3 regions of the Brevibacillus parabrevis genome follow, and region 2 is predicted to be linked to each of the others. Evidence: riboswitches for the same ligand, from Rfam matches in the RefSeq annotation. Region 2 holds a riboswitch; each other region holds the start of a gene.
The links. Region 2 has a riboswitch for thiamine pyrophosphate ahead of thiS (sulfur carrier protein ThiS). Riboswitches for the same ligand answer to the same signal wherever they lie in the genome.
Positions count from the first base shown of each region.

Region 1 (10,409 bases), 1.9 Mb from region 2:
TCGCCTGGGCGTTGACGATCCGGTCTTTGCCTTCTCCGTTCACGGTGTGGCAGGGATTTGGGGAACTTTGTCCACTGGGTTGTTCGCGACGCCGGAGCTTGCAGAAAAAGTCGGCGTCGGCGGTGCCGGACTGTTTTACGGCGGAGGCTTGCACCAATTGGGCGTACAGGCGCTCGGCCTCGCCGGTTCCATGGCTTACGTCTTTGTGGTAGCTTATGTGATTTTGTCTGTTTTGAAAGCGACAATCGGGCTTCGAGTCACAGAAGAAGAAGAGGTGGTTGGTCTTGACCTTAGCGAACACGGGGGATACGGTTATCCCGAACTACTGCAACCTGAGCGCATGCGCCCGGCAGCATCCCACCAAAGCAGCACCTCTCACACTCTCACCTGAGCAAATCGAGCGGATTAGACAGGTTAATTCCTTTGCTGAGCTTGCGCTGATTCGGCAGGAATTGTTGGACCCGTCTCCTATGCGCGACTTGAACCGGGCTGGCGAGATGGCTCCCTTTTCCATTGTCGTCAATTTGATTCACGACAACCTGATTCGCCAAGGCGTTCTGCTCGCTGTCGATTCCTTGGCGAAAAGGGGGCTTGGCACCCCGCCTGTGCCGTTTGCCTTTTTGCAATTCGGCAGCGGCGGGCGATTCGAGCAAGCCATCATCAGCGATCAGGACAACGGGCTTGTCTACGATCTGCCCGATCACCTCGACGAACAAGAGATTGAGGCCGTTCACGGCTATTTTCAACTGCTGGCAGCCGCTGTCGTCTCCGGCTTGGAGGAAGCGGGCTATCCGCCTTGCCAGGGCAACGTAACATGCCTTTCCCCCAGATGGCGCGGCAGTGTCGCTCAATGGGTCGACCAGTTGGACCGCTGGATCTCGCATCCCGTCTGGGAAAATGCCCGCTATCTGCTACTGGCAAGCGACGTGCGCGTGCTGTACGGGGAATCCGCTATTTTCACCCCGGTATTGGACCGATTCAGGCAGCTTTTGGCTGGCAATACGTTTTTGTTGGATCGGCTGGTCAGCAACACGTTGCACTACCGGGTGCCGCTTGGTCTGTTCGGGCGCGTCCTGCCTGAAGTCACTGGCCGTTTTCGCGGAGCCGTCAACATCAAATACGGCATCTATTTGCCGATCGTCAACTGCGTGCGGCATTTCGCCCTGGCGCACGGCATCTTCGCCAGCTCGACGCTGGAGAGGCTGGGCCAACTGGCGGAAAAAGGCGTGTGGAGCAAAAGCTTTTGCGACGAAGTAGCGGCACATTTTCGGCTGATCCAGGGACTGCGCCTGATCGCCTTTCTCCATTGGGAGGACGGTCTGTATACGAGCAACAGCTACATCAAGCTGAGCAAGCTTTCCCCCGATTCAGCCGTATCGATGCGCGAGGCGATGAAGCTGGCTATCCGCCTGCAAAAAATGACGGCCAAACTCCCGTCCAGCTTCAAAGGATAGGGGGGAGACGCGCTTGGCAAAATGGGATTTCATCGGCCGCCTGTGGAACATGAATCGCGGCATGACAGGCGTACCGGGCGACTGGAAGTGGGGGCTTGGCGAGGACGACAAGCAGCATCAAGCGTACTTGCGCTCCATCTCCAAGGAAGCCAGGCGTGTCGATTCCAGCGAAAACATACCGCTTGCCGATTTGGAGGTAGTGGTGGTCGATCTGGAAACGACGGGCTTTTACCCGGACCACGGAGACGCGATCATCTCGATTGGCGCGGTCGCCATGCGCGGCGAGAAGCTGCTGCTTGGAGATTCGTTTTACACGCTCGTCAATCCCGGGCGGACGATCCCGCCACACGTCAGCTCGCTGACCGGAATCTCCGACGAAATGACCGCAGACGCCCCGGAGCTTCTGGAGGCGTTGTCGCGGTTTTTCCGCTTCGTCGGAGATCGTCCGCTCGTCGCCCATCACTCCCGCCACGAACGCGAATTTTTCCGGTCGGCCCTGTGGAAAACGAGTCGGCGTCCGTTGACACACCGGATGCTGGACACGATGCTGCTCATTCGCCTGTTGAGCAACCCGATCGGCAACGGATCGCTGGATGCCCTCTGCGCCCTGCACGACATCCCGATCTCCCGCAGGCACCATGCCTATTGTGACGCCGTAGCTTGCGGGACGCTCTGGGCGACGTATTTGACAAAAGCACAAAAAGCCGGATACACGAGTCTCCGGGAGGTATATGAAGCTTTGCGCTAGAATGTGACTTTTATCGTTTGGATCTCAAAGGAGACGGTTCCCATGTTGCACATCAGAGACGCTGTTTTGGGCGATTTGCCTTCCATGCTACGCATCTACAATCATGCGATCACTCACCTGGTCGCGACATTCGACTTGGAGCCACAGACCATTGCCCAGCGCGAAGTCTGGTTTCACAAGCACAACAAAAACCATCCTTTGATCGTCGCCGAATGGGAGCAAGAAGTCGTCGGCTACTGCTGCCTTTCCACTTTTCGCGAAAAACCCGCTTACAACAAAACGGTCGAGCTGTCCGTCTACATCGATGCAGAACAGCGGGGACGCGGCATCGGAACGGCCCTGCTGAGTGAAATCTTGCAGCGGGCAGAACAACTGGGCTACCATACCGTCATTAGCGGAATTGTCGGCGGCAATGAAGCGAGCGTCAAACTGCATGAAAAATTCGGCTTCACGCTTGCCGGAAGATTTCAAGAAGTAGGCTTCAAATTCGGCGAGTGGCACGACGTTTATTTTTACCAGCTACTGCTTGGGCAAGAACATTCCTCGCTCAGTCGTTAACAGGCTCGAAACAAGAAAAAGGAAGCTTGCGAGAGCTTCCTTTTTTCACGCTTATCTACGCTACTGGCTACGGAGCTTGCGGGGCCTGCGCCACATCTGCTTCGACGGCATTGGTCATCGCCAGCAACGCCTCATACGTGACTGGCAAAAGCGACTCGGCGATGCCAGCGGCGGTATAGACGACAGGGAAGCGCCGCAGCGAAGTGTCCACGATTACAGGCACTTCTTGCTCCAACGCAAAGGGACAGACAGCCCCGACACGATAGCCCGTCACCTTTTCGACTTCCTCCATGGAAGCCATTTTCGCTTTTCCCGAACCGAGCGCAGCTTTCACCTGCTTCGGGTGTATCTTGACATCGCCTGCCGCGACAAAAAGCGCAAACTGGTCGCCGGAGCGAAACAGGATCGACTTGGCGATTTGTCCTACCTCGCTGCCCAACGCTTCTGCGGCCGCTTCCGATGTAGGAAGAGGCTGTTCATACACAATCGGCTCCAGTTGCGGATCGTACCGTTTGACAAATGCGCGAACTCTCTCCAAGGGGCTTGTCTCTTGCATAGCTGCTCTCCTCCTTGCACACTACTCTTCCAGCACGTACACATCGTCACCGCAGGATACCGTGCCTGTCTCCACCACGGAAGCGTATACTCCGAAGTGATTGTCGTGGCGCTTCACGCATGCCTTCAATACTTCCGGGGTCCTCTGCAGCGTATCCGGGTCAATGTTTACGTACACACAACGCACGCAATGCATCGTTACTTGCAGCGTAACATCGTTGATTTTCAATTTTTTTCCTATCCATTTATCTTCTGCAAACGGCTCGTCGCCATCCAGCACAACGATCAGATTGCCGCGAAAGCGTCTCGGGTCAACCCATTCGCTGCCGATCTGGCGGGCAATCTCGCGCAAGGAAGCGTCTGTCACCAGCAAAATATGTTCTTCCCAGTCCTGCTTGCCCTCCGAAGGAATGCTGCGCAAAGGCGTAACGGGCCGTTTGGCGGTGTCCGCTACATGGGAAAAAAGCGATTCCCCCCACTCGTGAACGCTGCCGTCGCTCGCTACGACTCGCACCTGCGGATACTCTTCCTCGCTCTGTTTTGCCTCCATGGTTGCAGAATAGCCAATAAGAGCTGGAACTTTGTCTGCGCCCAAAAATTTTCCGGGCCGTGTATCATCCCAAAAGCGATACACGCGATCCCCGTACAGCCCAAAAGCATCGATCTCGGTTGATGTAAGTAGTTCCCCGCGCATTGCCTTCACAGGATGGCGATAGATGCTTTGCAATGCTCCTACCTTTTTCATGCAACCCTCTCCCTCTCTATCTAGCCTTTGATAAACGAGTTGCGTACCCTGCCCCAAAAGGTCAGGCGCTTGTAGCGCGCAAATTTCACTTTGCCCTGGCCCACGCGGCAAGTAATGGAACGGACACCTGTCCACACGCCTTGCTCGCGATCCAGCCCGATCATGATCTCCGGGTTCATGACAATCAGCTCTACTTCATGATGCTTGGGCAAAACAAGCGAGCTGTTGATCGTCCGGTATGCCTGGTTGTTGATCGAGGCGATCTCCGAAAGCTGAATGGCCTCAATCGACGGATGCACAATCGCCCCGTCTACAGCCTTGTTGTATGCCGTGCTGCCTGACGGCGAAGAGACGATCAAGCCGTCTCCGCGAAACGTCTCCAGCTCATCGCCGTTAATGTAGACGCAAGCAACCAGCGTCGACAAAGACGCATTGCGCAAGACAACTTCATTCAGCGCCCATTTATCGTATTGCTTGCCATCAGCGGTTTCAATCCGGCATTGAACGGTCGGATATTCAGAAATCGCTGGCTGGGCATGCAACAATCTGTCAACAAATTCATCCAGCTCCTCCGGCCGCCAGTCCGCATAAAATCCGAGGTGGCCTGTATGAATCCCGACGTAAGCCGGCTCCATCCCGTATTGGTGAACGGCTTCCAGCAGTGTTCCATCTCCGCCGATCGAGAGCACCATATCCGGCTCCTCATCGGTTCCATTCACAAAAGTATACGAGCTGCCAGCCTCCTTCAGCTTTTCCTTGAGCAAATTCTCTACTTCCCGTGTATAATCGTCATTTCGCAGTACAGTCGCAATCTTCATGCTGGTCTGCCCTCACTTTTATCCTTCGAAGCGGTCAAGTACGCTTGTTTGTTGATCTCACTATACCACATGAAAAAAGGAGATGCATGGAAACCGAAATGGATTTTACCAGCGTTCTTCCTGGAACGATCCCGCGCGAAATTCTTCCAGTCGCTTGCGCGTTGACGGGGTCATATCCGCAGGGAGCTGATCCCATAAAAAGTAGCGCATCTCCCTGACTTCATTCCCATCTGCCCCTCCGGCTTCCGAGCGTGCGGCGCTGGCATGAAACAAGGCGATGTGGTCCCTTTTGCCTTCACGCTCGCTGTAATACAAGTGGCAGAGCTTGAGCTTGGTCACAGTCAGGCCGCATTCTTCCCTAAGCTCTCTGCGCGCTGCGTTCCAAAACGTCTCGCCTTTTTCCACTCCGCCGCCTGGTAAATACCAGCCTGAAACATATGTATGCCGAATCAGCAAGACGCCCTTTTGCTCGTCGTCTACGATGAGCCGCACCCCGAGAGTTAACGGCTTGCGTACCTTCCAATACCATTTTGCCATTGCATGGTACCACGCCATGCCATCGCCTCCTGTCAGAACGTCTTTGTCACGGTTTCTCCCTTATCATTCTGTTTACAGGAAATGCTTCCCTGCCCACTCGCCATGTATCAGGCCAGTCAGACAAAAGCAGTCACGACGCTGCCCCAAGCAAAGAAAAAGCGGGCCTCATGCAAGGCCCACCCGTCATCCAAGGCGATTTTCCAGCTCTTTCACGATTGCCTCCGCCTTGCGAATCCATCTCGGGTCAATGTCGGCATCCTTGTCGATCGGCTGCTGAAACTGGTTCATCACTGCCGAAGCGACAGGCGCGTAGTACCCGATATCTTCTTCTACCCCTGTGTTGTACACGTGCCGCAACACAAACGGCTCGCCAAGCTCCAGCCACGCATCCGGGCTGTCCAGCTCCCCTTGCAAAACTTTTACAGGCAAGCGAAGGTAGACCATGTTTTGATCATCCAGCGTCCGGTCAAAAAAGCCTTGCTCATAGTCCCAGTTAGCCAGCGTAAAATGCGGCTCAAGCGACTCGCGAAAGTAGCCGAACGTCGCCTTCGTTCCGGGGAGACTGCTCTGTATTTTTTTCATCTGGTAATCCTCCTGCCTTCGTCACATTTTATGGATAGTGTGCGACAAAAGGGCAGGTTGTACTCGCACAGCCGTGCTCTTCAAACGCACAACAAGCCCCGCTGCCAATCATCCGCTGGCAAAGAGGCTTGCATGCTCCCGATTTTAGAGCAGGGCGATCGTAAGCAATGTAAACAAAGCGAGTGGAATGATTCTTTTGCCTCTGCGGCAAGGACGACGGCGCCTTCTTTTCGGCACGACAACCGCAGCCGGAGGAACTGGCGGTGGCGGTGGTGGCGGCGGAAACGGATACCATGGCTGCGGCGGGAAAGGCGGATAAGGGCTCATGTACGGGTTGAATCCGCCGTACGGACTAAAGAATGGATTGCCGTCCGGGAACGGCTGCATCTGGCCATACGGAAAGCTCGGGCTGCCGAACGGGCTGACTTGACCAAACGGCTGACTCGGACTGCCAAACGGACTCACTTGGCCGTACGGTTGGCTCGGACTGCCAAATGGTCTCATCTGGCCGTACGGTTGACTCGGGCTGCCGAACGGACTCACTTGGCCAAACGGTTGACCCGGACTGCCAAACGGAGCCATTTGACCGTACGGTTGACCCGGGCTGCCAAACGGACTCACCTGACCAAACGGTTGACCTGGACTGCCAAACGGAGTCATCGGAGCGTAAGGATAGCAGTCATCGGCGTACGGACTGACTTGCCCCCCTGGAGGTCGCCGATTTGGCTGGCTGCTGCTGCTAAACGGACTGACATCGCCGTACGGCTGATAGCCGCCGTAGGGGAGATACCCTCCGTAAGGATTCCAATCCTGATGCATTCCCCAGTCGCCGGGCGATTTCCGGCTGGCTACCTCTTCGATTTCATATTCATAGTCGTTTTCTTCCGCATCCGGGTCGTCCACTTCGACGTATACATTCTGATCGTCAAAATCCACGATCACGCCTTCAAAAATCTGGCCGTCTATCGCTTCAATGCGCACTTTTTTCTCGACGTGTTCTTTGCATATGTTGTGCACATTTTCGCGCATATCCTTGATCAGACTGACCGTCTGGACGTCAGCCTGGTACAGGTTTTTTTCATCCTGCATGGAAACTCCTCCCCTTCTGGTGCTCTTTATTACCATATACATGTGCCCATGGGGAGGTGTTCCGGTTTGCAGGCAAGACTAGCCCATTTTATGTGCGCTGACGTTTTCTTCTGTTACGAAGCGCACAGGCAAGAACGGGGCGAGCTGCTCCCGCTCTCCTTTTTCCAGATAGTCCGCCATCCACTTCGCTGTGGCGGGCGAGAGCAAAATGCCGTTGCGGAAGTGCCCTCCGGCAATCGACAGCTCTTCCCATCCAGGTACAGGCCCAAGCAATGGCTTGCCATCCGCCGTAGCTGGCCGCAATCCGCCCCACGCCTCCAGAAAAGCGGCTGAATGCAAGGCCGGAACGTACGGCATGACCCCGTTCAGGATGCTGGCTAACCCCGCCATCGTCACTTCGCGCTGAAAGCCGCTCTCGTCTTCTGTTGCGCCAAGCACGATTTTGCCGTCTTTTTTCGGCGTCACATATCCCGTCGTGCCAAAAATGACGGTGCGCAGCGGAATGCCGACAGAGGAAACAGCGGCAATCTGACCGCGAACCGGACGCACCGGAACCGACACCCCCAGCAAGTCCAGCATGACACCTGCCCACGCTCCCGAAGTGATCACCGTATGCGCGGCGCGCAACGGCCCGAGCGAGCTGTCCACGCCAACTACTTTCCCGCCTTTTACCGCGATGCCGCTCACGACACAGCCGGAATGCAGCACAACTCCTTGCAGCTTGCACGCTGTCACCAAAGCGCGAAGCAACATGCGATTGTTGATGTGCCCCTCGTACGGGGAGTAAATCGCTGCCTGCGCTTTGTCTGTCAACAGCGGCTCCACCTCCGCCAATTGCTGCCTTTCCGTCAAAAAGTGCACGCTATGCCCCGCGTCCTTTTGCCAGCGAAATTTCTCTGCCAACTGTGCTTGCTCGCCATCGTCGAGCGCGACCGTGAGCAGCCCCTCCAGGCTGAGCTGTACATCGCCCCCGGTAAACTCCTCCAGCTCTTGCGCCCACTGCGGATAATAAGCCAGCGACGCCATGCCGAAATCGAGCATGGGACCGGGCGCTGTAAACTCCTTCAACGGCGCGAGCATGCCCGCTGCTGCCGAGGACGCCTGTCCGCCCCATTCTCCTTGCTCAACCAACGTGACGCCCATCCCTCTGCGTGACAATTCATACGCCAGACTTAAACCGATAACTCCTCCACCCACTATGAGACAATCGCCCACGTTTTTCTCTCCTCGCTGTTGTGATCTCTCTCCTGATCCAAGTTGAACAGGGCAACATACAAAAAGCCCACCCGTTCCCAAGCAGGAAAAGGTGGGCTTCATACGCCGTATAGCCAAAGAAAAAAGCGCTGTTCGCCGGCAACCGTATCCCTGCGCCGGCATGATCCGGATCAGGTGCAATGGGTCGACGGTCGTATGCTTCCATCCTCTCAGCCCCGCGTGAAGGACTCCCCAAGTTGCTTCTTTACATATTCATTTCACCAACCAAGTATAGTCCTCCTGGCCGCCAGTGACAAGATGCTATACGCTCAATCCTCGTCTTTTACATCGTAGCTCTCCGGAACCGTCTCATGGCGCGCTGCCTCCTCGAACTCGCGGAGCTTGCGCATTTCTTCCATATGATGGTTGAACTGTTCCTTGTTGATGACGTACTCGTAGCCGTCGTGCAGAGCGCGAATCTTGCCCTGGTGAATCTTTTCCAAAATAAACGTTTCCGGAAGCTCCAAGTACGCTGCTGTCTCTTCCACGGTCAAATATGTCTTGTTATCGCGCAATCTTGCCTCCAATTCCGCTTTCTGCTGCTCGAATCCAGGTTTGCCCAAAAGGGCGAACATGTTGGCCTTGTACGCCTCCACCCCGGGCTGGTCAAACGGATTGACGCCCAATAAATAGCCGCTGATTCCGCACGCCTTTTCAAAAAAGTAGATCAAGGCCCCGAGGTGATACGCTGTCGCCTCTGGCATCTCGACAAGCAGGTTCGGCACGCCGCCATCCACGTGGGCGAGCACCGTCCCTTCGAAAGCCTTTTTATTGACAAATCCCATCCGCTTGCCGGACAAAAAGTTCAGTCCGTCCACATCAAGCGGGTCTTCTTCTACCGTGACATCGATGGCTGGCTTGTTTACGGTTACCACTGTCTCGAACAAGTGTCGCATGCCGTCCTGTATGTACTGCCCCAAGGAATGCAAGTCTGTGGAAAATTCGGCAGCGGCGGGAAAAATTCCTTTTCCATCCTTGCCTTCCGACTCCCCGAAAAGCTGTTTCCACCATTCGGCGAAAAACCGGAACTGCGGCTCGTAGCTGACCAGAAGCTCCACCGTTTTGCCTTTGCGGTACAGGGCGTTGCGAATCGCCGCATACTGGTAGCACGGATTTTCGGCCAAATCCATGACCATGTACCGCTCGCTCGCATCTTGCGCTCCTTTCATCAGGGCATCCATGTCGGCGCCGCTCACGGCGATCGGCAATAGTCCGACTGCTGTCAGGACAGAAAAACGCCCGCCGATGTCATCGGGAATGACAAAGCTCTCGTAGCCCTCATCTTCCGCAAGCTTTTTCAAGGCCCCCCGCGCTTTGTCCGTCGTAATGTAAATTCGCTTCTTCGCCTGCTCGCGGCCGTACTTGTTTTCCAGCCAATTGCGCAACAGCCGAAAAGCTATAGCAGGCTCTGTCGTCGTGCCCGATTTGGAGATGACGTTGATGGAGACGTCTTTGCCTTCCAACACGTCCATCAGATGAGAGATATACACCGGACTAATATTGTTGCCGACAAAATAAATTTCCGGCGATCGCCGCTTCGACTTCGGCAGCAAGTTGTAAAAGCTGTGGCCCAATACGTCCAGTACAGCTTTCGCTCCTAAATATGAACCCCCGATTCCAATTACCAAAAGCACATCTGAGTCAGCCTGGATACGTGCCGCCGCCTGGCGAATCCGCTCATACTCGACGCGGTCGTATTTGTTCGGCCAATCTACCCAGCCAAGATAGTCTCTGCCTGGACCCGTTCTTTTGTGCAACATTTCATGCGCCTGCCCGATTGCTGGCGCAAGCTGCTCCCATTCATGCTGTCTCACAAAGCCGCGTGCATTGGAATAATCAAATCGAATCGCTTGGTTCATGGCTCCCCTCCCAAGGAACGTCATCTATTTTCTTATCTTATCACGCAAAAAGCGAGAAAGTTACTTTCCGTCAAAACATCGCAAAATGTGAGCAAATCGTGAACGATTCGGCAAAAGTGTTACCTTTTTCCATGCCTTCCGTAAAACTACTTCGAGCAATGAAATAATGGTTTCTTTTTAGAACAACAAGGGGAAATGAAAATGAAAAAA
Region 1 is NZ_CP064090.1:6,062,499-6,072,907, forward strand. It holds gene IRJ17_RS27925 (ammonium transporter) at 1-391, shown strand, start outside; gene IRJ17_RS27930 (DUF294 nucleotidyltransferase-like domain-containing protein) at 471-1,454, shown strand; gene IRJ17_RS27935 (exonuclease domain-containing protein) at 1,468-2,202, shown strand; gene IRJ17_RS27940 (GNAT family N-acetyltransferase) at 2,245-2,760, shown strand; gene IRJ17_RS27945 (YbaK/EbsC family protein) at 2,828-3,316, opposite strand; gene IRJ17_RS27950 (MOSC domain-containing protein) at 3,338-4,060, opposite strand; gene IRJ17_RS27955 (NAD kinase) at 4,081-4,878, opposite strand; gene IRJ17_RS27960 (NUDIX domain-containing protein) at 4,984-5,433, opposite strand; gene IRJ17_RS27965 (YugN family protein) at 5,599-5,997, opposite strand; gene IRJ17_RS27970 (LSm family protein) at 6,142-7,086, opposite strand; gene thiO (glycine oxidase ThiO) at 7,165-8,301, opposite strand; TPP riboswitch at 8,429-8,545, opposite strand; gene IRJ17_RS28250 (excisionase family DNA-binding protein) at 8,610-8,828, opposite strand; partial or broken gene IRJ17_RS27980 (glucose-6-phosphate isomerase) at 8,850-10,199, opposite strand; gene IRJ17_RS27985 (efflux RND transporter periplasmic adaptor subunit) at 10,401-10,409, shown strand, end outside.
Region 1: another riboswitch for thiamine pyrophosphate. It lies ahead of thiO (glycine oxidase ThiO); the one in region 2 lies ahead of thiS (sulfur carrier protein ThiS).

Region 2 (10,409 bases):
TTGCAAGGAGAGGGGGATTCTCTTGATCATAGGAAGAAGAGGCGCGCGTTTTTCTAGCGATCGATATAGCCATGATTCCACAGCGAGAGGACAACATCCATCTGATTGTTGTGGCTTTTCGGAATGTGAAGCGCTTTCCACAACTGGGTTGGTTTTGGTGAAAGAGAAGGGTTTTTCTTTAGCCATTCAACTGCTTGAAGGGCGTAAGCTTTGTTGTCCACTGAGGTTGTGTAACTTCCAGGCTCAATGCCACGAACGAATCCCTCTTCACAAAGTCCGAAAAATGCACTTTTCGGGCAACCCTTTTTCTGACTAGCTGTACCTGCTCCAAACATATGGATAGACGCTCTCTCCCAAGCTTCCAGTGGACTACTGGCTTCTTGGGATTCAACCAGCTTCATGGTCATAAGTGCTGTATCTCCGTATTTTCCCATCATAAAAAACCTCCCGTCTTTACTAACAGCTAGGATGAGCTGCTTCATTACGGACATTGTAAGCAAGAAACGAACCACGATCAATCCTTCTCGCAGAATAATAGATATGAGCTTTCCTCCCCCCATCCATTGACAAAAAAGCCGCGACCTGCCTAGCATAAAGAATCCGAGAAAAAAGGAGACTCCCGCACCATGCAAGACATAGACACAAGCACGTTCGCCCGTTTGTGCCGGGAAAAAGCGGTCTTGGCGCTGTTTGTTTACACACCGATGTGCGGCACTTGCAAGCTGGCGGAGCGGATGCTTTCCGTCATCAGCGCAGCGCGGCCCGAGCTTCCGTTGTACCAGCTCAATATTAATCTGGCTCCGGCATTGGCGGAGCAGTTGCAAATTACCAGCGTTCCCGCATTGTTTGTGTTTCGCGGCGGGTCGGTCGAAAGCAGGCATTATGCCTTGCGCTCTGTCGGCTATTTGTACGATGTGCTGAAAACACTCGTCTAGACAAACACCTATCCCCTTCGCCTTGAATAAAAGAAAGAGAGACATTTTGCGAAGGGGGAGGCTCATGCAAATCCATGTAGTGGAAGAAGGACAGACACTGACCGGGATTGCCTCGACGTACGGGACGACTGCCGAGGCGATTGCGAAAGCAAATGAGCTGCCCGATCCAGGCAAGCTTGTCGTGGGACAGGCGATGGTGATTCCGATTGTTGGCAGTTACTACTGGGTCAGGCAGGGAGACACCTTGTACACGATCGGGCAGCGTTATCAGATCAGTGCCGCCGAGCTGGCCCGCGTTAACGGGATATCGCAATACCGCCCGCTGCAAATCGGGCAACGCCTGTACATTCCACCCCGCCCGCGCCGAGCGGCCGATTTCAATGCGTATGTGGAGCCGCGCCAGACAGTGCCGCCCGCATTGGAAGCCGATGTGCGCACCGCTGCACCGCATTTGACCTATTTGGCGCCGTTCAGCTTCCGGATCAAACGGGATGGCACGCTGGCCCGTCCGACGTTGAACGACTTCCCGGCTATTGCCAAAGAAAACCAGGTCGTCTTGATGCTCGTCGTCACGAACCTGGAGGGCGGGCAGTTCAGCACGGAACTGGGCAGTCTTGTTTTGAACAACCAGGAGCTGCAAAACAAGCTGCTGGACAACATTTTTGCCACAGCGCGCGAGCTGGGCATGGGAGACATCCACTTTGACATGGAGGCGCTTCCTGCCCAGGATCGGGAGGCGTACATCCGGTTTTTGCGCCGCGCACGCGATCGCGCACATGCTCAGGGGATGATGGTTTCCGTCGCTTTGGCGCCAAAGACGAGTGCAGAGCAGCAGGGCAGATGGTATAGTGCGCACGACTATCGGGCGATTGGGGAAATTGCCGATTTCGTCGTGATCATGACGTATGAATGGGGCTACAGCGGCGGACCGCCGATGGCCGTGTCTCCGATTGGCCCGGTGCGGCGGGTTCTCCAGTACGCCATAACGGAAATGCCGGCGGAGAAGATTTTAATGGGACAAAATTTGTACGGCTACGACTGGACGCTGCCTTTCCAGCAAGGGACGACGGCAAAAGCGTTAAGTCCGCAGGCTGCCATCGCGCTGGCGGCGCAGCAAAACGCCGTCATTCGCTACGACTACCGCGCGCAAGCCCCGTTTTTCACTTATATGGATGAAGAAGGCAGGCAGCATGAGGTTTGGTTCGAGGATGCCCGATCTATCCAGGCCAAATTTGACCTCGTCAAACAACTGGGGCTGCGCGGAGTCAGCTACTGGAAGCTCGGTTTGCCGTTTCCGCAGAACTGGCTCCTGATCGAAAGCAACTTCCGTGTCCGCAAGCGGGCGTAGGTGAAAGCGGCTGTCCCAAAAGCGCAGACTAGCTAACGTCAAACAAACAATCGAAACCGTGGATGTATCCACGTTTTTGAAAGACAAAAAGGGCGTCTCTCAGTCGGAAATCGGCTTTTGGGACAGCCCCTTTTTATTGACAAAACGAGATGCAGGGCAGCCGGGGGCAGATGCGCTCAGACGCAGCGGCACAGGACATGCGCCAGCTGGCACTTGTGGCGGCGCGGATACGTTTTCGAAAGGGGATGATCGTGGTATGATGGGAGTAAATACCGGAAAAGGAGAGAAACCATGGGAGAATGCAAACTGGATCACAGCAAAGAGGATGTGCAAAAAAAGCTCGCCGAGCAAGCCCCCTATTTGTCGGAACAGCGGGTCGGACAATTTCAGAGCATGCTTGCAGGCGAGCTTGACCAGGAGCGTTTGAACGAGCTGTTTCACCTGTTGAAAAAATACGACTTGGCAAGCCCCGAGGAACGGCTCGTCCGCGAACAGCAGATGGATCGGCTGTTTGGCTAAAGGAAAAGGTGGCCGTTACACGATCGGCTTGCGGCCCATGAAGCCATCGTGCAAGCCGTGGTAGTGCGTGATCGATTCCTCGCCTTCGCGCCAGCACAGCAGCACTTCCTCTCCGTCGATCATCGCTGGAAAGTCAAACAGACCGATATCGATGTCTTTGACCTGGATTCCTTTGGAGATTAATTGGGTGACGTGCATTTTCGCTTCCAATTCGAGAAACTCAAGCTGGCATTCCAGGGAAAAGATCGCCCCTTCATCGAGGGGCTGCTGTTTTTTGAGCTGCTCGCGTTTTTGATACAGTTCATAGAAAGAGCGCTTCGATTTTTGCAAAAAAGATAGCTCTTCGCGTACATATGGCAACAATTCGTTTGCTTCTGCAAGCGTAAACATTTTTTTGTTCAAGGATAACCCCTCCTCGATCTGTATGGTACCAGTATACTAAGAACCCCTGGCGGGAGAAAACGGCCGGAATGCGAAAAAAGCAGTTGTCTTTTCCTTCCGGCGGCAAGGAGCAAACATGGAAGACAGACTTTATTACCAGGATGCGTATACGAGAACGTTTGCGGCACACGTACAAAAGCGCGGTCAGGAAGCAGATGGCACGCCATATGTCGTGTTGAGCCAGACGGCTTTTTACCCGACGGGAGGCGGACAGCCCTCCGATCTCGGCAGCTTGAACGAATGCCGGGTCGTGGATGTGGAGGAAGTAGACGGCGAAGTGCGCCATCGGCTGGAAGTGCCCCTTCCGGAAGAGTGCACGGAAGTAACGGGACAAATCGACTGGGATCGCCGCTTTGATCACATGCAGCAGCATGCCGGGCAGCACATTTTGTCCGCTGCGTTTCTGGAAGTCGCCCAGGCGGAGACGGTTGCGTTTCACTTGGGAAAAGAGCGCGTGACCATCGACGTGCGACTGGATGAGCTGACGGCTGATGTATGGGAAGCTGTCGAGCAGCGAGCCAATCAGGTTGTGCTGGAAAATCATCCGATCATCGCCCGTTTTGTGGACGACGAGGAGCTTGCCAGCTTGCCGTTGAAAAAGCAGCCGACCGTGACAGAAAACGTCCGGGTCGTCATCATCCCCGAATACGACTACAATCCATGCGGGGGAACCCATCCAGCGCGCACGGGTGAGGTGGGCGCCATCAAAATTCTCGGCTGGGAGCGCCATCGCGGGAACATCCGCCTGGAATTTATTTGCGGTTTGCGCGCTTTGCGGGATTACACGCGCAAGCAGGCGACTGTCCGCGAACTGGCCAAGCTGCTCGTCACGAGCGAGGCCGAGCTGATCGTCCAGGCGGAGCGTGTTTTGTCCGAGCGCGATTCGCTAAAAGCCAAGCTCGCCGAAGTGGAAAAACAATTGCTTGAGGTCGAGGTGCGAAAACAGCTCGCCACGGCTGAGCGGGAGGGTGGCGCGCGCGTGATCGCCCGTGTGTTCCCGGACAAATCAATCCAGCAATTGCAGCAGTTTGCCCAGTTGATGGTCGCGGAAGCTCCAGATGCCGTCTGCCTGCTCGCGGCTGCAACAGACGACAAAACCCAGCTTGTGTTTGCACGCGGGCAAGAAGTCAATGTCGCCGTGAATCAGCTGATCAAAGACACCTTGCCATTGATTGCCGGAAAAGGCGGCGGCAACCCGGCGATGGCCCAAGGCGGCGGACAGTCCGAGCCGCATGCTGACGAAGTAATTGCCCACGCGCGCAAGCTGCTTGCCCAGCTGCTGGCTTAATACGACGCGCAACCATAACGACAATGCAAGGAGGAGTCTATCATGTTCTGGAATCCCGGAGACAAAGTCCGCGTCAAACAGCGGACAGGAGAATACATCGCCGAAGTGCTGGAAATTCACGATACAAAACTTTTGGTCAAAGTGCTGGCAGTGACGAAATACCCGCAACAGGGCGATCTGCACACTTCCTATGAAGTAGACGTGCCGCTGTTCCACCAGCGTCCAGCGCTTTCTTATCTGGAAAAATTCATGGCCCCGGTGTCGGCAGTGATGCGTTACAACGGCGAGGTGCCCGAGTACAAAGAATCTGTGCGCATCGCCATGGAGAGCGAGATGGACAAGCTGAGAAAAATGGCGGCTTGGGCACAGCGCTGCCTGACGGAACTGGAAGCAATGCACAAGGAAACCTTTACAAACCCGAAATAGAGTGGTACTGTAATACTCGAACGTAAGACAATTGCATAGGTTTACTACCAAACGGGGGCCGAGCGTCGTTGGCTGAGATTGTAACGAGTGTGTTACTGACCGTTGAACCTGACCTGGGTCATGCCAGCGGAGGAAGAGGTATATGAATCGATTTCACTAGGGCGGTCGTTTGCGAGATTTTTCGCAGAGGATGCGCACCAGTTGATGAGATCAACTCAACCATCCCACGGCGGATGGTTTTTTTATTCCATCTGTCCGTTTGGATACGTATACGGCTTCCACCGTTTGACTGGAGTGACTTCCGGCAGGCGAGGGAAGCCGTTTTTTGTCCCTCGGCAAGTGCCACCAAGAAGGAGGAATACAATGGTTGTTGTGCTGAATGGAAAAACAGCAGAGCTTTCGGCCGAAATCAATACGGTTCGCGCTTTGCTCGCTTCGTATTCCCTGCAAGAGAAAATCGTGGTCGTGGAGCGCAACGGAGAAATTATCGACCGCTCCCTGTATGAACAAACGCCGATTGCCGATGGAGACCGCATCGAAATCGTTCATTTTGTCGGAGGAGGATGATCATCATGGATACTTTGAAAATTGGACCTTACGAGTTTCGCTCCCGCTTGTTGCTCGGAACTGGAAAATTCGCAGACTTGGAAACGCAAGGGAAAGCGGTGGAAGTGTCGGAAGCGGAAATTTTGACGTTCGCCATTCGCCGACTGAATTTGGAAAATCCGCAAGAACCGAACTTTTTGGAACAGCTCGATCTGAAAAAATTCACTCTGCTGCCAAATACAGCAGGAGCCTATACAGCCGAGGAAGCGGTGCGCATCGCCCGCCTGGCGAAAGCGTCCGGCTTGTGCGACATGATCAAGGTAGAGGTCATCGGTGACCCGAAAACATTGCTGCCTGATCCGATCGGCACATTGGAAGCGTCGAAAATTTTGGTCGAGGAAGGCTTCATCGTGTTGACTTACACGAACGACGATCCGATTCTCGCCAAGCGCTTGCAGGATGTAGGCGTTCATGCCGTCATGCCAGGAGCGTCGCCGATCGGTTCCGGCCAGGGAATCGTCAACGAAAACAATCTGCGCTTCATCATCGAGGACGCCAAAGTGCCGATCATCGTCGATGCGGGAATCGGTTCTCCGGCAGATTGCGCGAAAGCAATGGAGCTGGGCGCAGACGGTGTCTTGTTGAATACGGCTGTTGCTCTCGCGGACAATCCGGTTTTGATGGCAGAAGCGATGAAGCTGGGCGTGGAAGCGGGACGCAAAGGCTTTTTGGCAGGACGCATCCCGAAAAAACGTTACGCGCAAGCGAGCAGCCCGGTGGAAGGGATGATTGAGTAGCGTGGATCGTCTGACAGAAGCGGTAGAGTCGATCGCCAATCGCAAGGACGAGCTGTTCGCCCTGTTGGCAAAGCTCGTTTCCCAGCCGACCGTCAGTCCGCCTGCGCGAAACAGCGACGAGGCGCAATCCGTCATCGCAAGCCAGCTTGCAGACATGGGCTTTGCGGTGGATCGCTTCCAGGTTTACCCCGGCGACGACAACGTGGTAGGTCGTCTTTCGGGCCGTGATTCGGCGCGGGCAAACAGCCTGATTGTCAATGGGCATATCGATGTGGCCGAGGTTGGAGACGAAACGGGCTGGACGTATCCGCCCTTTTCGCTGACGCTCGGCGCAGACGGTCGCTTGTACGGACGCGGGGTCGCGGACATGAAGGGCGGGCTCGCTGCGAGTTTGTTCGCCATCCAAATGCTTCGCGAGCATGGCGTCGAGCTGGCAGGCGATCTGCTGTTCCAATCCGTGATTGGAGAGGAAGCCGGAGAGGCGGGGACGCTCGTTGCCATTGAACGCGGCTACCAGGCTGACTACGCAGTCGTCGTCGACACGAGCAACTTGCATATGCAAGGGCAGGGTGGCGTCATCACTGGCTGGATTACGATTGAAAGCCCGACTACGCTGCACGACGGCATGCGGGCACAGACGATCCATGCCGGAGGACGAGTGCGCGGAGCTTCTGCGATTGAGAAAATGATGAAGGTAATCTCGGCTCTGCAAGAGCTGGAGCGCGACTGGGCTGTGATGAAAGCGTATCCCGGTTTTCCTGCCGGCAGCAACACCATCAACCCGGCCGTCATCGAAGGAGGCCGACACGCGGCCTTTATCGCCGACCGTTGCGCCTTGTGGATTACGGTTCACTTTTATCCGAACGAATCATATGAGCAAATGATTGGCGAGATCGAGGATCATATTAGAAGAGCGGCGGCGGCCGATGTGTGGCTGCGGGAACATCCACCCGTGTTTCGCTGGGGCGGTCGCTCCATGATCGAGGAGCGGGGAGAAATTTTCCCTTCCCTGGAGCTGGACGCCAATCATCCGGCACTCGCCCAGCTGCAAGCGGCTTATGAGCGCGAGCTGCACGCGGCACCCGTCGTGGACATGTCTTCAACGGTCACGGACGCTGGCTGGTTCGCCCATGCCGGAATCCCCGCTGTCCTGTTCGGGCCAGGCGAACTGAAGCATGCGCACGCCGTAGACGAATCGATCGATCCTGACCAGCTCGTCCAGTTTGCCCAGATCATGGCCCGCTTCATCGCCAGTTGGTGCAATACGCCGAAGGAAGCAAAGGAGTGAGGAAGCATGGCGACTTTTACAGACCGTTTGTTGCGCAGTGTGGCTCCGATCTGGGAGCAGGTTCACCAGCATCCGTTTGTTACCGGACTTGGTGACGGGACATTGCCAGTGGACGCATTCAAATTTTACATGAAGCAAGACTACATCTACCTGATCGACTACGCCAAAATGTTTGCGCTCGCAAGCGTGAAAGCATACGATCTGGAAACAAGCGCGCGCTTCGCCGCTTTGCAGGAGTCGACGCTGAACACGGAAATGGAGCTGCACCGCCAATACGCAGCGCGCTTCGGAATTTCCCGCGAAGAGCTGGAAGCGACAGAGCCGTCTTTTGTCATGCTCGGCTATACCAGCTACATGCTGCGTGTCGCGCATCAAGGCTCGCTGGCAGAACTGGTCAGCTCGCTGCTGCCGTGCACGTGGAGCTATTGGGAGATCGGCAAGCGATTGGCCCAGGTCGAAGGGGCAGTCGATCACGAGCTTTATGGCGAGTGGGTGCGCATGTACAGCTCGGATGAGTTCGGTCAGCTGGCAATCTGGCTGATCGACATCATGAACGAGCTGGCAGAGGGCAAAAACGAGCAGGAGCTGGCGAGACTGGAAGAGTATTTCGTCAATACGTCCAAGATGGAGTACATGTTCTGGGATATGGCCTATAGAGAGGAAATGTGGCCGTGCGCGATCAACTAGCTTTTTCCCAAGTCCGCTTTTCGTACAGCCATACGCCGATTCTCGAAGATTTTGATCTGCGGGTGAAAAAAGGCGAGTTCGTCAGCATGATCGGGCCAAGCGGGATCGGAAAAAGCACGTTGTTCCAGCTGATCGCAGGACTTTTGCAGCCTGACCAGGGAGAAATCCGGCTGGGGGAGGCACGGATGGACGAGCGGTTGGGGCAAGTAGGCTATATGCCCCAACGCGATTTGCTCATGCCGTGGCGCACGATTGTGGAAAATGCGGCGTTGCCCTTGGAAATCAAAGGGATGTCCAAAAAGGAAGCGCAGCAGCGGGTGCGGCAGGAGCTGCCCAGGTACGGACTTCAAGATTGGGCGGATGCCTATCCGGTCCAGCTTTCCGGCGGCATGCGGCAGCGCGTCTCCTTTTTGCGTGCCTTGCTGTCCGGTACCGATCTCATGCTGCTCGACGAGCCGTTCAGTGCGCTGGATGGAATTACGCGCCTGGACATGCAGGAGTGGCTGATGGACAAGTGGCAGGAAACAGGCAGCACGATGCTGATGATTACGCATGACATCGACGAAGCGATCCTGCTTGCAGACCGTGTGATCGTCCTGCTCGGCAAGCCGATCCGCACACCCGTAGAGTTGAATGTCACCATTCCGCGTCCTCGCTCTGTCACGAGCAGGAATCAACCAGCCTTTTTGGCTTTGCGCGAAGAAATTTGGGGCTTGCTGCGAGCTGAGCAGACCAAGCTACAATTGCTGGGGAGGGAGGCAAGATGAGCAGAGGAATTTGGTTCGGCATCTCCATCGCGATCTTTTTCGCCGCGTGGGAAGCCGTTTGCCGCATATTTGCCGTGCCTCCGTTCATTTTGCCGCCGCCAAGCACGGTTGTTGTGGCGCTTTGGGATTTGCGCGAGTCGCTGCTCGGTGTGCACTTGTGGGCGACCTTGAAAGAAGTGCTGCTCGGGCTGTCCGTCTCGATTGTGTTTGGTGTGCTGCTGGCTTTTGCCATGAGCATGAGCAAACTGATCGAACGACTGGTCTATCCGTATATCGTCATATCCCAAACGATCCCAATTATAGCATTATCACCCGTATTTATTTTATGGTTCGGGTACGATTTATCGGGAAAAATCGCGGTGACGATCTTGTTTACGTTTTTTCCGATCGTCGTCAACACGTATGACGGTCTGCGCTCCACCGATCAAGAGATGCTGCAGCTGATCAAGACGATGGGCGCCAACCGCTGGCAAATATTCACGAAGCTTCAACTGCCGTCCTGCCTGCCGCATTTTTTCAGCGGATTAAAGGTAGCCGCGACTTACAGCGTCGCGGGGGCAACCATCGGCGAATGGCTGGGGGCGAGCGAAGGGCTTGGCTACTTCGGCAGACGGGCGTCCGGCAATTTTCAGGCGCCAGCTTTGTTCGCTTCTGTGCTGCTCTTGTCTGTCCTGGGAATGCTCCTGTTCTGGCTCGTCGGCCGGATCGAGCGCCAGCTTTCCCCGCACACAAAAAATAAACACCAATCATCCAAGTGAGAAAAGTAGGGAGAACAACGATGAAACCAATTCGTACATGGACCAAAACGCTTTTGGCACTGACGCTTGCCACCGGGCTTGCTGCGTGCGGCAATCAGTCCGGAGCAGGCACGACTGCGCCGGAAACAGCTACTCCGGGACAAAAAGCGGCAGAGCCTGCCGAACTGACAGTAGCTCTCGACTGGTACCCGAACGCCGTGCACTCTTTCTTGTACGCCGCAGAGGAACAAGGCTTTTTCAAGGAAGAAAACCTCAAGGTCAACCTGCAAATGCCTTCTGACAGCAACGATCCGCTGAAAATGGCGGCAGCAGGAAAAGTAGATTTGGCGATCAGCTACCAGCCGCAGCTCATTCAGGCGCGCGCGGAAGGCATTCCCGTCGTTTCTGTAGCGGCGCTCGTTCGCCATCCATTGAATGTAATCATGACGCGCAAAGACGGCGAGATCGACAGTCCGCAAAAGCTGGCGGGCAAAAATATCGGCTATCCGTCCATTCCACTCGACGAGTCGATCGTTCGCCAAGTCGTCAAGCACGCTGGCGCGGACGATTCCGGCCTGTCCTTCACCGATATTGGCTTTGACATCGTTCCGGCTTTGACCGCGAAGAAGG
Region 2 is NZ_CP064090.1:4,118,005-4,128,413, reverse strand. It holds gene IRJ17_RS18670 (DUF6979 family protein) at 54-437, opposite strand; gene IRJ17_RS18665 (thioredoxin family protein) at 627-935, shown strand; gene IRJ17_RS18660 (glycoside hydrolase family 18 protein) at 1,000-2,283, shown strand; gene IRJ17_RS18655 (hypothetical protein) at 2,575-2,802, shown strand; gene IRJ17_RS18650 (DUF2203 domain-containing protein) at 2,818-3,204, opposite strand; gene IRJ17_RS18645 (alanyl-tRNA editing protein) at 3,320-4,531, shown strand; gene kapB (kinase-associated lipoprotein KapB) at 4,574-4,957, shown strand; TPP riboswitch at 4,999-5,109, shown strand; gene thiS (sulfur carrier protein ThiS) at 5,321-5,524, shown strand; gene IRJ17_RS18630 (thiazole synthase) at 5,530-6,300, shown strand; gene IRJ17_RS18625 (acetylornithine deacetylase) at 6,293-7,588, shown strand; gene tenA (thiaminase II) at 7,595-8,275, shown strand; gene IRJ17_RS18615 (ABC transporter ATP-binding protein) at 8,260-9,042, shown strand; gene IRJ17_RS18610 (ABC transporter permease) at 9,039-9,800, shown strand; gene IRJ17_RS18605 (ABC transporter substrate-binding protein) at 9,821-10,409, shown strand, end outside.

Region 3 (10,409 bases), 830 kb from region 2:
CACGTCGTGCTTCCAGGCGATTTTCGTCAGCTCCCCGAGTGTTTCCAGCTCGGCAAACTGCGCTTCGTCATTGGCATCCGCAATCGAGCCGGGGCGCAGACCGTCTCCAAGCGAGACGCTGATGTCGTACGCTTTGAGAATGTGGCAAATTTCTTCAAAGTGGGTGTACAAAAAGTTTTCTTCATGGTGGGCGAGACACCAAGCCGCCAAAATGGAGCCGCCACGCGAGACGATCCCGGTAACGCGTTTTGCCGTCAAAGGAATGTAGCGCAGCAGAACGCCAGCGTGGATGGTGAAGTAATCGACTCCTTGTTCCGCCTGTTCGATCAATGTATCCCGATACACTTCCCAGGTCAGGTCTTCCGCTTTGCCATTGACCTTTTCCAGCGCCTGGTAAATCGGCACGGTACCGATTGGCACGGGGCTGTTGCGGATGATCCATTCACGGGTCGTATGAATGTGCTTTCCGGTCGACAAATCCATGATCGTATCGGCGCCCCAGCGCACGGACCAAATCATTTTCTCCACTTCCTCTTCCATCGAGGAGCTTACGGCCGACGTGCCGATATTGGCGTTGACTTTGACGTGAAAATTCCGCCCGATAATCATCGGCTCCGCTTCCGGGTGATTGATGTTGGCCGGAATAATCGCGCGCCCGGCAGCTACTTCGGCTCTGACAAATTCGGGGGTCACTCCTTCGCGAATCGCGATGTATTCCATCTCTGGCGTAATGATCTGCTGGCGGGCGTAGTGAAGCTGGGTGACATTTTTTCCTGGCAAAGCGCGTTTGGGCCGATAGCCTTCGCGCGGAAAAGCTGGCATCGTCACCGCTTTTTCGCTGCTTCTGATTCCGTCGTCAACAAGTTGTGGCTCCCGGCCGACATAGCTTTCCGTATCGCCGCGTTCCTCGATCCACGCTTTGCGCACTAGCGGCAAGCCTTTTTCGATGTCCGCGACATATCCGTCAGCGGTGTATTCGCCGCTCGTGTCGTAGACGCGCAAAGGCGGATTGGGGGTAGAGCCGAACAACCCTTCGCTTGCTTGAAGGGTGATTTCGCGCATCGGCACGCGGATGTCAGGGCGGCTGCCGACCTCGTATACTTTGCGGCTACCGGGAAAAGATGAAATGGATGACATGAAAAAACCTCCTTGGCGTGGTTGCACGAAGCGCGAACCTTGTAGGGAGGCGAAAGAGGCCCGTCGCGAAAAAAACGCCGCATGGGAGCATGCGACGCCAGACGCGAGAGTAGAGAAGCAACGGGTATTTTGCAAAAAGATACACGTCACTTGTCGTGTCATATGGACATTCCTCCGCTGGCATTACCCAGTTCAGGTTCAACGGTCGATGGCACAGTACCATCCTCTCAGCCTGGTGATTTCCAAGCTCCCGTGCTTGTTTGTGGTTGTGATTGCAAGATTAGGATACCGGAGAACGCCCATCGTTGGCAAGAAAAAGTTTCCAACAAAAATTGCCACAGGGCAACACATTTTCCCCCCCTCTATACTCATGAATCGGACTAAAACTGTTTCTGTAGACCCACACGAATCGCGTCTGTTACGATGTAATTCGATCAAAAAGAAACTGCTTTATGACGCTTCGTTCTTGTCTTTTGAGCGAACGGAGTGATTGAGATTTTTGAGGTGATGGAGTGTGGATGTATATTCGGATCTGAAGCAAGGGGAACGGGGCGCGTGGGTCAGTATTATTGCCTATATCTTTTGCTCGGCGTTAAAAATAGGAGTTGCTGTGCTGACGGGATCGGAAGCGTTGATGGCAGATGGCTTGAACAACTCGACAGACGTGGTGGCATCGATTGCGGTCCTGATCGGCCTGCGCATTGCCCGCAAGCCGCCTGACCACGATCACCCGTACGGTCATTTCCGCGCGGAGACGATTTCGGCCTTGGTCGCGTCATTCATCATGCTGTTTGTCGGCTTGCAAGTCGTGACGGAAGCGGTTCCTTCGCTGTTTGATCAAAAAACGACGGCACCGGATTTGCTCGCAGGCTGGACGGCATTGGCGACAGCGGCGATCATGCTGGGCGTGTACCGCTACAACCGTCAGCTCGCTTTGCGAACAAACAGCCAGGCGTTGCTGGCTGCGGCCGCTGACAATCGCTCGGACGCCTTCGTCAGCATCGGGACGTTTGTGGGCGTTGCGGGGGCGCAGTTCCAGCTTTACTGGCTTGACCCGCTGGCTGCGTTGGTAGTCGGAGTCATCATCCTGAAAACAGCGTGGGATATTTTCCGGGAAGCGACCCATCGCTTGACCGACGGCTTTGACGTAGAAGAGTTGGGGGAACTGAAAGAGACGATCTCGTCCATCGCCGGAGTAAAAGATATTAGCGATATTAAAGCGCGTTACCACGGCAGCAGCGTGCTGGTTGACGTCGTGATCCATGTGGAGCCGCACCTTAATGTGGTAGAAAGCCACACCATCACCGAACACATCGAAGAACGCATGAGACGTGTGCACAAAATCAATACCGTTCATATTCATATCGAGCCAGAGCAGCAACTGGTCGAAAAATAAGCAAAAAACCTGTCCGTATCGGGCAGGTTTTTTGCATGGCGTTACACGGGAGTCGCTTTTTTGCGACGCAGCTTTTTGGTTGTGGTCATCGCCTCGCTTTGCGCTGGCATTTGCTTGGGAGCTGCTGCGGTCGGCTCTGCGGGAGTTGCGCGTTTGCGGCTTGGCTTCGGTTTCGCTGCTGCTGGCGTAGGCTCAGGCTCGATTTTTACCGGACCAGGCGAAGTGCCTGCGGTAGAAGCGAGACTTTCCTTCAACGCTTGCATCAGGTCGATGACATTCGTCCGAGCGACGGTCGGTGCCGTGGCAATCTCCTGGCCTTCCAGCTTTTTCTCGATCATTTTTTGCAGCTCGCTGCGGTATTCATCGGTGTATTTGGCTGGGTCAAACGGAACGGTCATATTGCCGATCAGCTCGGTTGCCATTTTCAGCTCGTTTTCCGCCAAGGGGATGGTCGCCTCTGGCAAGGCAGGCACTTGATTGACTGGCCGTACTTCGTCAGGATAAAAAATCGTTTCCAGCATCATGCAATGCTCATACAGCCGAATGACGGCGAGACTTTGCCGATTGCGCATCGTCACCTGGGCAATCGCGATTTTTCCGGTTTGGCCCATCGCGGCGCGAAGCAGGGCGTACGCTTTTTCCCCTGTGTCCTGAGGAGACAGAAAGTAGCTTTTGTCAAAGTAAACCGGATCGATCTCCGACAAGTCCACAAAATCGAGAATCTCAATAGCTCGGCGGGTTTCGGGGGTGATCGCCTCCAGGTCCTCGTCGTTGATCATGACGAAGTGGCCTTTTTCATACTCGTAGCCGCGAACGATCTCGCTGGCGTCCACTTCCCGCTGGCAGTGCGGGCACATTTTCGTGTATTTGATGGGGGTGTTGCATTCCTTGTGCAGCTGGCGGAAGCGAATATCCCGTTCTTCTGTCGCCGTAAACATGCGAACCGGGATGTTGACCAGGCCGAAGCTGATTGATCCTTTCCAGACGGTGTGCATACGATTCCTCCCGATTCGGTAGTGGCATAAGGCTGGGGCTGGATGCTGCCACGAGGTAAGTGATGAGATGGGTGCGGCCGTTTTGCTTATTGTTTGTAGGCAGCCAGACGAAGCCGCGAGGGAAATGCAGGCGGGAAACATTGACACAGACGAGCTTGCTTTCCATTCCATGAAAAAACCAGCCGATCGCATGGGACGGCTGGTTGCGTTCTTTTTGCCCGATTTTACTGCCCGTGTTTGACGATGTCGGACTGGTCCGCCCGCGATTGCATTTCGCGTGCCGCTTCGCTGCCAATGCCTGTACGATCCGCGATGGACTGGGCTTTGGCTGCTTTCAGCTTTTGCTCGGACGGTTGTTTTGCTGCCATGTCAATTCCCCCTTTTGGAACATGTGCAAGTAGTATGCGCATGCCGGGAACAAAAAAATACCCCCTCGTCAAATGACGATGGGGCAGCTGTTCAACTCCTCCCGCGAAGGGAGCGATGGCACGGAATGCTCCTATCAGACACGCCGCGCGCCTAAGTGAACTGCCTTTCAATTATGGGAGAGGAGAAACCGGAGGAAGAGCTTATGGGGAAACGTAAGTCTTCTCCGCGGTTGTCAGCGACACCGTTGCGTCGCTATCCATCATGTTTTCCAAACTTTGCGTCTCGTATACCTGAAGCCGGCATAAATTTTCCAGTTGCCAATTTTACGGGGGTAGGCAGTTGTGATAGTATGATATCAGCCTGAAGGCAGAACGGCCTTGGTACAGGCGGCATTTATCTTCTACAAACTTCTTTGAACAGGTGAACAATTATGCGCGTCATCGCAGGAGAACACAGAGGTAGAAAACTTGCGGCCGTCCCTGGAAGCGGAACGCGTCCGACGACCGACAAAGTGAAAGAATCGATTTTCAACATGATCGGCCCGTACTTTGATGGGGGCTGGGCATTGGATTTGTATGCCGGCACAGGCAGCTTGGGCATTGAGGCGTTAAGCAGGGGAGCGGACAAAGCTGTCTTCGTCGAGCGCGATGCCAAAGCGTTTTCTGTCGTCAAGCAAAATGTCAGCGCCTGCCGCCTTGATGCATACGCAGAAATGTACCGCATGGATGCGGATCGAGCCATCCGGCAATTGGCAAAGCGGGAGCAGCCGTTTGATCTCGTTTTTTTGGACCCGCCGTATGCGAAGCAAAACATCGTGGAAGAAATCACTCAGCTACAACAGCTTGGTCTGCTCGCAGCAGGTGCCTGGATCGTCGCCGAACACGACAGCAAGGACTCGTTTCCCGCTGCCATCGGCGATTGCGTCAAAGATCGCGAGGCTACGTACGGCGAGACAGCGGTCACTTTGTACTATTACGAGCCGCAGCAAGAAGCATAGGAACGCCTCGCTTTTTGCGGTCGCATTCCATTTCATGAAAAACGTCGAGACGTTTTTCACAGAAAAAAGGGGGAGGCAACATGGCGATTGCCGTTTGCTCGGGAAGCTTTGATCCGGTTACATATGGACACCTCGACATTATCAGTCGGGGGGCAAAAGTGTTTGACAAAGTCATCGTGGCAGTTCTGATCAACTCCAAAAAAAATTCCCTGTTCAGCGTAGAGGAGCGCGTCGAGATGCTTCGTCAGGCGACAGCGGACATGAGCAATGTGGAGATCGACTCTTTTGACGGCTTGCTGATCGATTACATGAACAAGCGCGGAGCCAAAGTGATCATTCGCGGTCTTCGCGCTGTGTCCGACTTCGAGTACGAAATGCAGGTTGCTTCCATCAACAAAAAGCTCGACGATCAGATCGAGACCTTTTTCATGATGACCAACAATCAGTATTCGTATCTCAGCTCCAGCATCGTAAAAGAAGTGGCAAGGTACAAGGCAAGTGTCGCCGATCTGGTGCCGCCAGCGATTGAAGAAGCGCTCAAGCGCAAATTGGCCAGCGAGTAACCGAGTTTACCTCGGCTTGCTGCTGCGAAAGTAACGGGTGAGCAAGCTGATGCCGAAAAGCAGAACAGCCACCCCTGCCGCGAGCGTGCCAGAAAAAGCGATCGTCTCCCACCAGCTTGTAACGGGGATTCCGGAAGTGGTCGGCACGAAGACGGGAACGCTTTTTTCCAAAAACCAGTTGCTCGCTTTGACCAGCGGCTGCCAGAAAACAAAGGTCAAAATGGCAGCCAATAAAGCGTGGAGAGCACGCGCAATCAAATAAGGCGCTACCCGGATGTCTGTTTCGCTGAGAATGCTGGCGACTTGCGCATGGACGCTCAGTCCGCCCCAGGACAGTATGGCGCTGGCGATCGCAGCTTTCCAGACCATGGATACGGCATCGGGAACGACACTGGCTGCCTGCGCGCCCAACGTGACTTCAAACAGCCCGGCGACGATGGCTTTGGAAAAGGCGGGAGGAAAGCCAAAGGGACCGAGGAAAATAGCGAGAAACGTACTGATCAATTGGGTCAGGTGAATCGCTTGAAACAACTGAATCAACACAGAGAACACGATGATAAAGCCACCGATCATGAGCAAGGTGTTGAGCGCTGACTGCACGGCATCCCCCATGAGTTTGCCAAACGGCCGACCGTCGCGGATTCGCGCCCGGTGCATGGCTTGCAGCGCGCGGAGCGGGAGGGGCAAATTCGTTTTTTCCAAAGGCTTGGTTATGGCAGCAAACGGCGCGTGGAAACGGTAAATCAGCCCCATGATGACTGCCGACAAATAGTGGGTCAAGGCGAGGACGACTCCCATTTGCTCGCTGTGGAAAAAGCCGATTGCCACCGCGCCCATGACAAACAGCGGATCTCCCGTCGTCGTAAAAGATACGAGCCGTTCCCCTTCCGCTTTGGAGATATTGCTCTGCTGGCGCAAGCGGGTAGTCAGCTTGGCTGCCACCGGATATCCCGATGAAAAGCCCATGGCGAGCACAAATCCGCCTGTTCCCGGAACATTGAACAAAGGGCGCATCAACGGTTCCAACAGCACGCCAACAAAGTGAACGACTCCGAGTCCCATCAATATTTCCGAGAGGACGATAAACGGGAGCGTGGACGGGAATACGACCTCCCACCAGATTTTGAGTCCACGGACGGCGGCTTCAAAAGAAATTTGCGAGTAAATGACAAGGGTCAAGACGAGCGCGACTGTCGAGAGGGCAAGCAACAAGGTGAAAAACGGTGAGTGGCGTGACATGGAATCCTCCTGTGTCGACGAAAAGATCATAGTACATGTCTACGTGACAGGCTGATGATCTATGCGTGAGGCTTGTATCTTTCAAGTGTGAAAGGAACAGGGAATGGTCACATAGGCTGTTTACAGGAGGTGTTTGCATGACGGCGAAGCGAAAGCCAACCGTGGGGGTAGCGCTAGGCTCAGGCGGGGCCCGCGGTTTTGCGCATATTGGTGTCTTGAAAGCATTCGAGGCGCAAGGAATCGAGATCGACATGCTTGCGGGCAGCAGTATGGGGAGTTTGATTGCGGCGGTGTATGCAAACGGAATCGAGCCGCACATGATGGCGAAGCTCGCGCTCAATCTGAAGCGCAAGCACTGGCTTGATCTGACCGTACCGAGCATGGGGTTTGTCGCGGGAGAGAAAATCAAGCAGTTGATCAAGCTGCTCACTCACGGGAAGCGGATGGAGGAGCTGGGCAAGCCTTTGGCGATTGTGGCGACTGACATCGAATCCGGCGAACGGGTTGTATTCCGCGATGGGCCGATTGATCAGGCAGTCAGGGCGAGCATTTCCATTCCAGGCATATTTGTCCCGGAAAAGGTTGGCGGGCGTCTGCTGGTCGATGGCGGTGTCATTGACCGCGTGCCTGTGACGGTGCTGAAAGACATGGGAGCGGATATCGTCATTGCAGTCGATGTGGCCCAGGTCGATACGCCAATGAAGGTGAACAGCATCTTCGACGTCATTGCCCAGACGATTGATGTGATGGAACGGGAAATTCTCCGCCACAGGATCATTGCTGCGGATATCGTAATCCGCCCGGATGTTGGACATTATAGCAGTATTGCCTACTCTGGCGTGGAGGAAATCATCGAACTCGGGGAACGCGAGGGTGCAGCGCAAGCAGAGCGCATCCAGCAACTGATTGCGAACTGGGAGGAAAACGGATGAACGAGGACCAACTTTATAGACAAACGCGCAGATCGCGAGGAGCCAGAGGCTTTAGCTGGGTTTTGGCCTTGATTGTGATTGTGGCTGGACTGTCTTTTTTTATCCCGACCAATTACTATGTGACAAGGCCAGGCTCGGCTATCGCGCTAGGCCCGATGATCGACGTAGAAGGCGGCAAAAAGGACGAAACAGGCGCGTTCATGCTTACGACTGTGCGCATGGGTGAGGCGAATCTCGCTTGGTACGTCTACGCGAACATGTCGCCTGATGCCGAACTGATGCCGAAAGAGCTGGTGGTCAGCAAAGGGGAGGACAACGAAGACTTCGTCCGCCGCGAGCAAGCCGTGATGGACAATTCGCAAAAGATCGCCGAAGCGGTCGCTTTTCGCCTGGCTGGCTACGATGTCAAGATCGAAAAAGAAGGCGTCTGGGTCATGGGCACAATCGAAGGACTTCCCGCCAAAAAAGTGCTGAAAATCGGCGACGTCATCACCGCCGTCGATGGAGTGCGCACCGCCGAAGCCAAAGATTTGCTGCAAGCTCTCGCCAGCAAAAAGGCAGGCGATCAGGTCGAGATTACATATACAAGAGATGGACAAGAAGGGAAAACGATGGTAACCTTGGAACCACTGCCAGAGTCGAAGTCCGTCGGCATCGGGGTGCGTCCGGACAACAAGCAAGAGATCGTGATTCCGAAAAAAGTAACGATCGCGTCGCAAGGGATCGGTGGACCATCTGCCGGGCTGATGATGACGCTGGAGATTTTGGATCAGCTCGATGTGGCGAAGGATTTGACAAAAGGCTATAAAATCGCCGGTACAGGCACGATTTCACTGGATGGGACAGTCGGCCGGATCGGCGGGATCAACCACAAGGTCATCGCGGCTGACAAAGCAGGGGCGGAAATTTTCTTTGCACCCGAGGATACGCCTGATGCAACCTCCAATTATCAGGAAGCGCTGGCTACCGCAAAACGGATTGGAACTTCCATGCAGATCGTTCCCATCAAGACAGTAAAGGATGCGATTGCGTATCTGGATGGACAAAAACCGAAATCTTCCTGAGCAAACAAGCTGTCAAGGAAAAATGGTTGACAAAGCTTTTTGCACGGGCTATAATCATCCTTGTTGTGCATGAGGTGAAGTGCTATGAACATTAAGTTAGCAGAGTTGGAACACCGAAAAGGAGAGGCACTGCCGTTTCAGTTGACGCTCGATGCAGCAGAACTGAAAGGTCGCCATAACGAGATTCGCGGGATCACTCCTGTGAATGCCGAGGGTGAAGCTGTACAGCTCGGTAACCTCTACTATGTAAAAGGCAGCATGAAGGCCGATGTCGATTTCGTCTGCGCCCGATGCTTGAATCCTTTTACCCATCACGCGGCAATAGACTTCTCCGAAACCTTTGCTTTGGCAGATGATCCTATCATAAGCGAGGACGAAGACAGCGACATCCTTCCACTGGAAGGAGACGAGATCGAGCTTACTGCGCTGTTGCAAGAGGACTTTTTGCTCGCGATGCCAACCTTCCCGCTGTGCGAGGAAGATTGCAAAGGATTGTGCCCGAGTTGTGGCGTAAACCGCAACGAAGTGGCATGCAGCTGCAAGAATGAGCGGATTGACCCGCGCTTGGCCGGGTTGGCTGACTTTTTCAAGGACAGCAAGTAGTATTCTCTTGTTTTCAAGGTGAGGCGCCGATCTTCGGATGCAGCGTCTCATTTTTGAAGGACGGCATAAGCTTTTGGCCTATACTGTCCACCCAATAGAGCATCTTAGCATTTGTCAGTTGAAGGAGGTGTAAGGAAGATGGCAGTACCTCAACGGAGAACTTCCAAAACCCGTAAAAGAATGCGTCGTACGCACTTCAAATTAGAGATTCCAGGCATGATCAAATGCGATAATTGCAGCGAATACAAGCTTGCGCATCGTGTTTGCCCAAGCTGCGGTCACTACAAAGGTGTGAAAGTAGCAAAGTAAGCTTTGCTGCGTAAAAAGTGAGGTGAGCAATCACCTTGCTTTTTTTGTGCCTTCATTTTGCTTATTAATGCTTATGAATACTTAAATAATATTGCTTAAAATGCGTAAATGACTTACAATGAGGAAGAAAGGCAAGGATGGAGTGAAACCGTGATGTACCAGGAAGAGCGATTGACCGCGATCCTGCAATATTTGCAGCAGCACCACCGAATCAGTGTACAGGAAGTCGTGGAGCAATTCGGCGTCTCCCGTGATACGGCCCGGCGAGATATCGTCAAGCTGGAGGAGCAGGGAGAAATCTTGCGGACTCGCGGTGGAGCGATTTTGCCTAGCTTGAGCAAAAAAAGCTTTTCTCATCAGGAGCGCATGCAGCTCGATTTGACAGGGAAGCGGCGGATTGCGCAGGCTGCCGCGCGTTTGATCAAACACGGCGACTATTTGCTGCTTGACGCATCCACGACGGTTCAACTGACGGTAGAATCGTTGCAGACAAAAGACCATGTCATCATTACAAACTCCTTGGCTACAGCAGCCAGTGTTTCGCGCAAGGAAGGCGTGCTTGTGAAAATGCTCGGCGGGGATGTGAACCCGCAAGATCAGTGTGTGCACGGCACCCGAACCGTAGAAAATCTGGCGAATTACCACGTCGACAAGTTGCTGGTCGGAGCTTGCGGGCTGACGACGGGCGGGCTTGTTTCCCCGGATGAAGATCACGGCTATGTGATCAGGGAGATGATGAAGCGAGCGGATCAGGTGATTATTCTCGCTGACCACTCCAAATTCGGAAAAAGCATGTTGTACCGGG
Region 3 is NZ_CP064090.1:3,286,483-3,296,891, forward strand. It holds gene thiC (phosphomethylpyrimidine synthase ThiC) at 1-1,137, opposite strand, end outside; TPP riboswitch at 1,290-1,401, opposite strand; gene IRJ17_RS15760 (cation diffusion facilitator family transporter) at 1,652-2,533, shown strand; gene ku (non-homologous end joining protein Ku) at 2,575-3,528, opposite strand; gene IRJ17_RS15770 (hypothetical protein) at 3,753-3,896, opposite strand; gene rsmD (16S rRNA (guanine(966)-N(2))-methyltransferase RsmD) at 4,328-4,894, shown strand; gene coaD (pantetheine-phosphate adenylyltransferase) at 4,975-5,457, shown strand; gene ylbJ (sporulation integral membrane protein YlbJ) at 5,464-6,696, opposite strand; gene IRJ17_RS15790 (patatin-like phospholipase family protein) at 6,834-7,628, shown strand; gene IRJ17_RS15795 (SepM family pheromone-processing serine protease) at 7,625-8,692, shown strand; gene IRJ17_RS15800 (YceD family protein) at 8,777-9,295, shown strand; gene rpmF (50S ribosomal protein L32) at 9,434-9,604, shown strand; gene IRJ17_RS15810 (DeoR/GlpR family DNA-binding transcription regulator) at 9,758-10,409, shown strand, end outside.
Region 3: another riboswitch for thiamine pyrophosphate. It lies ahead of thiC (phosphomethylpyrimidine synthase ThiC); the one in region 2 lies ahead of thiS (sulfur carrier protein ThiS).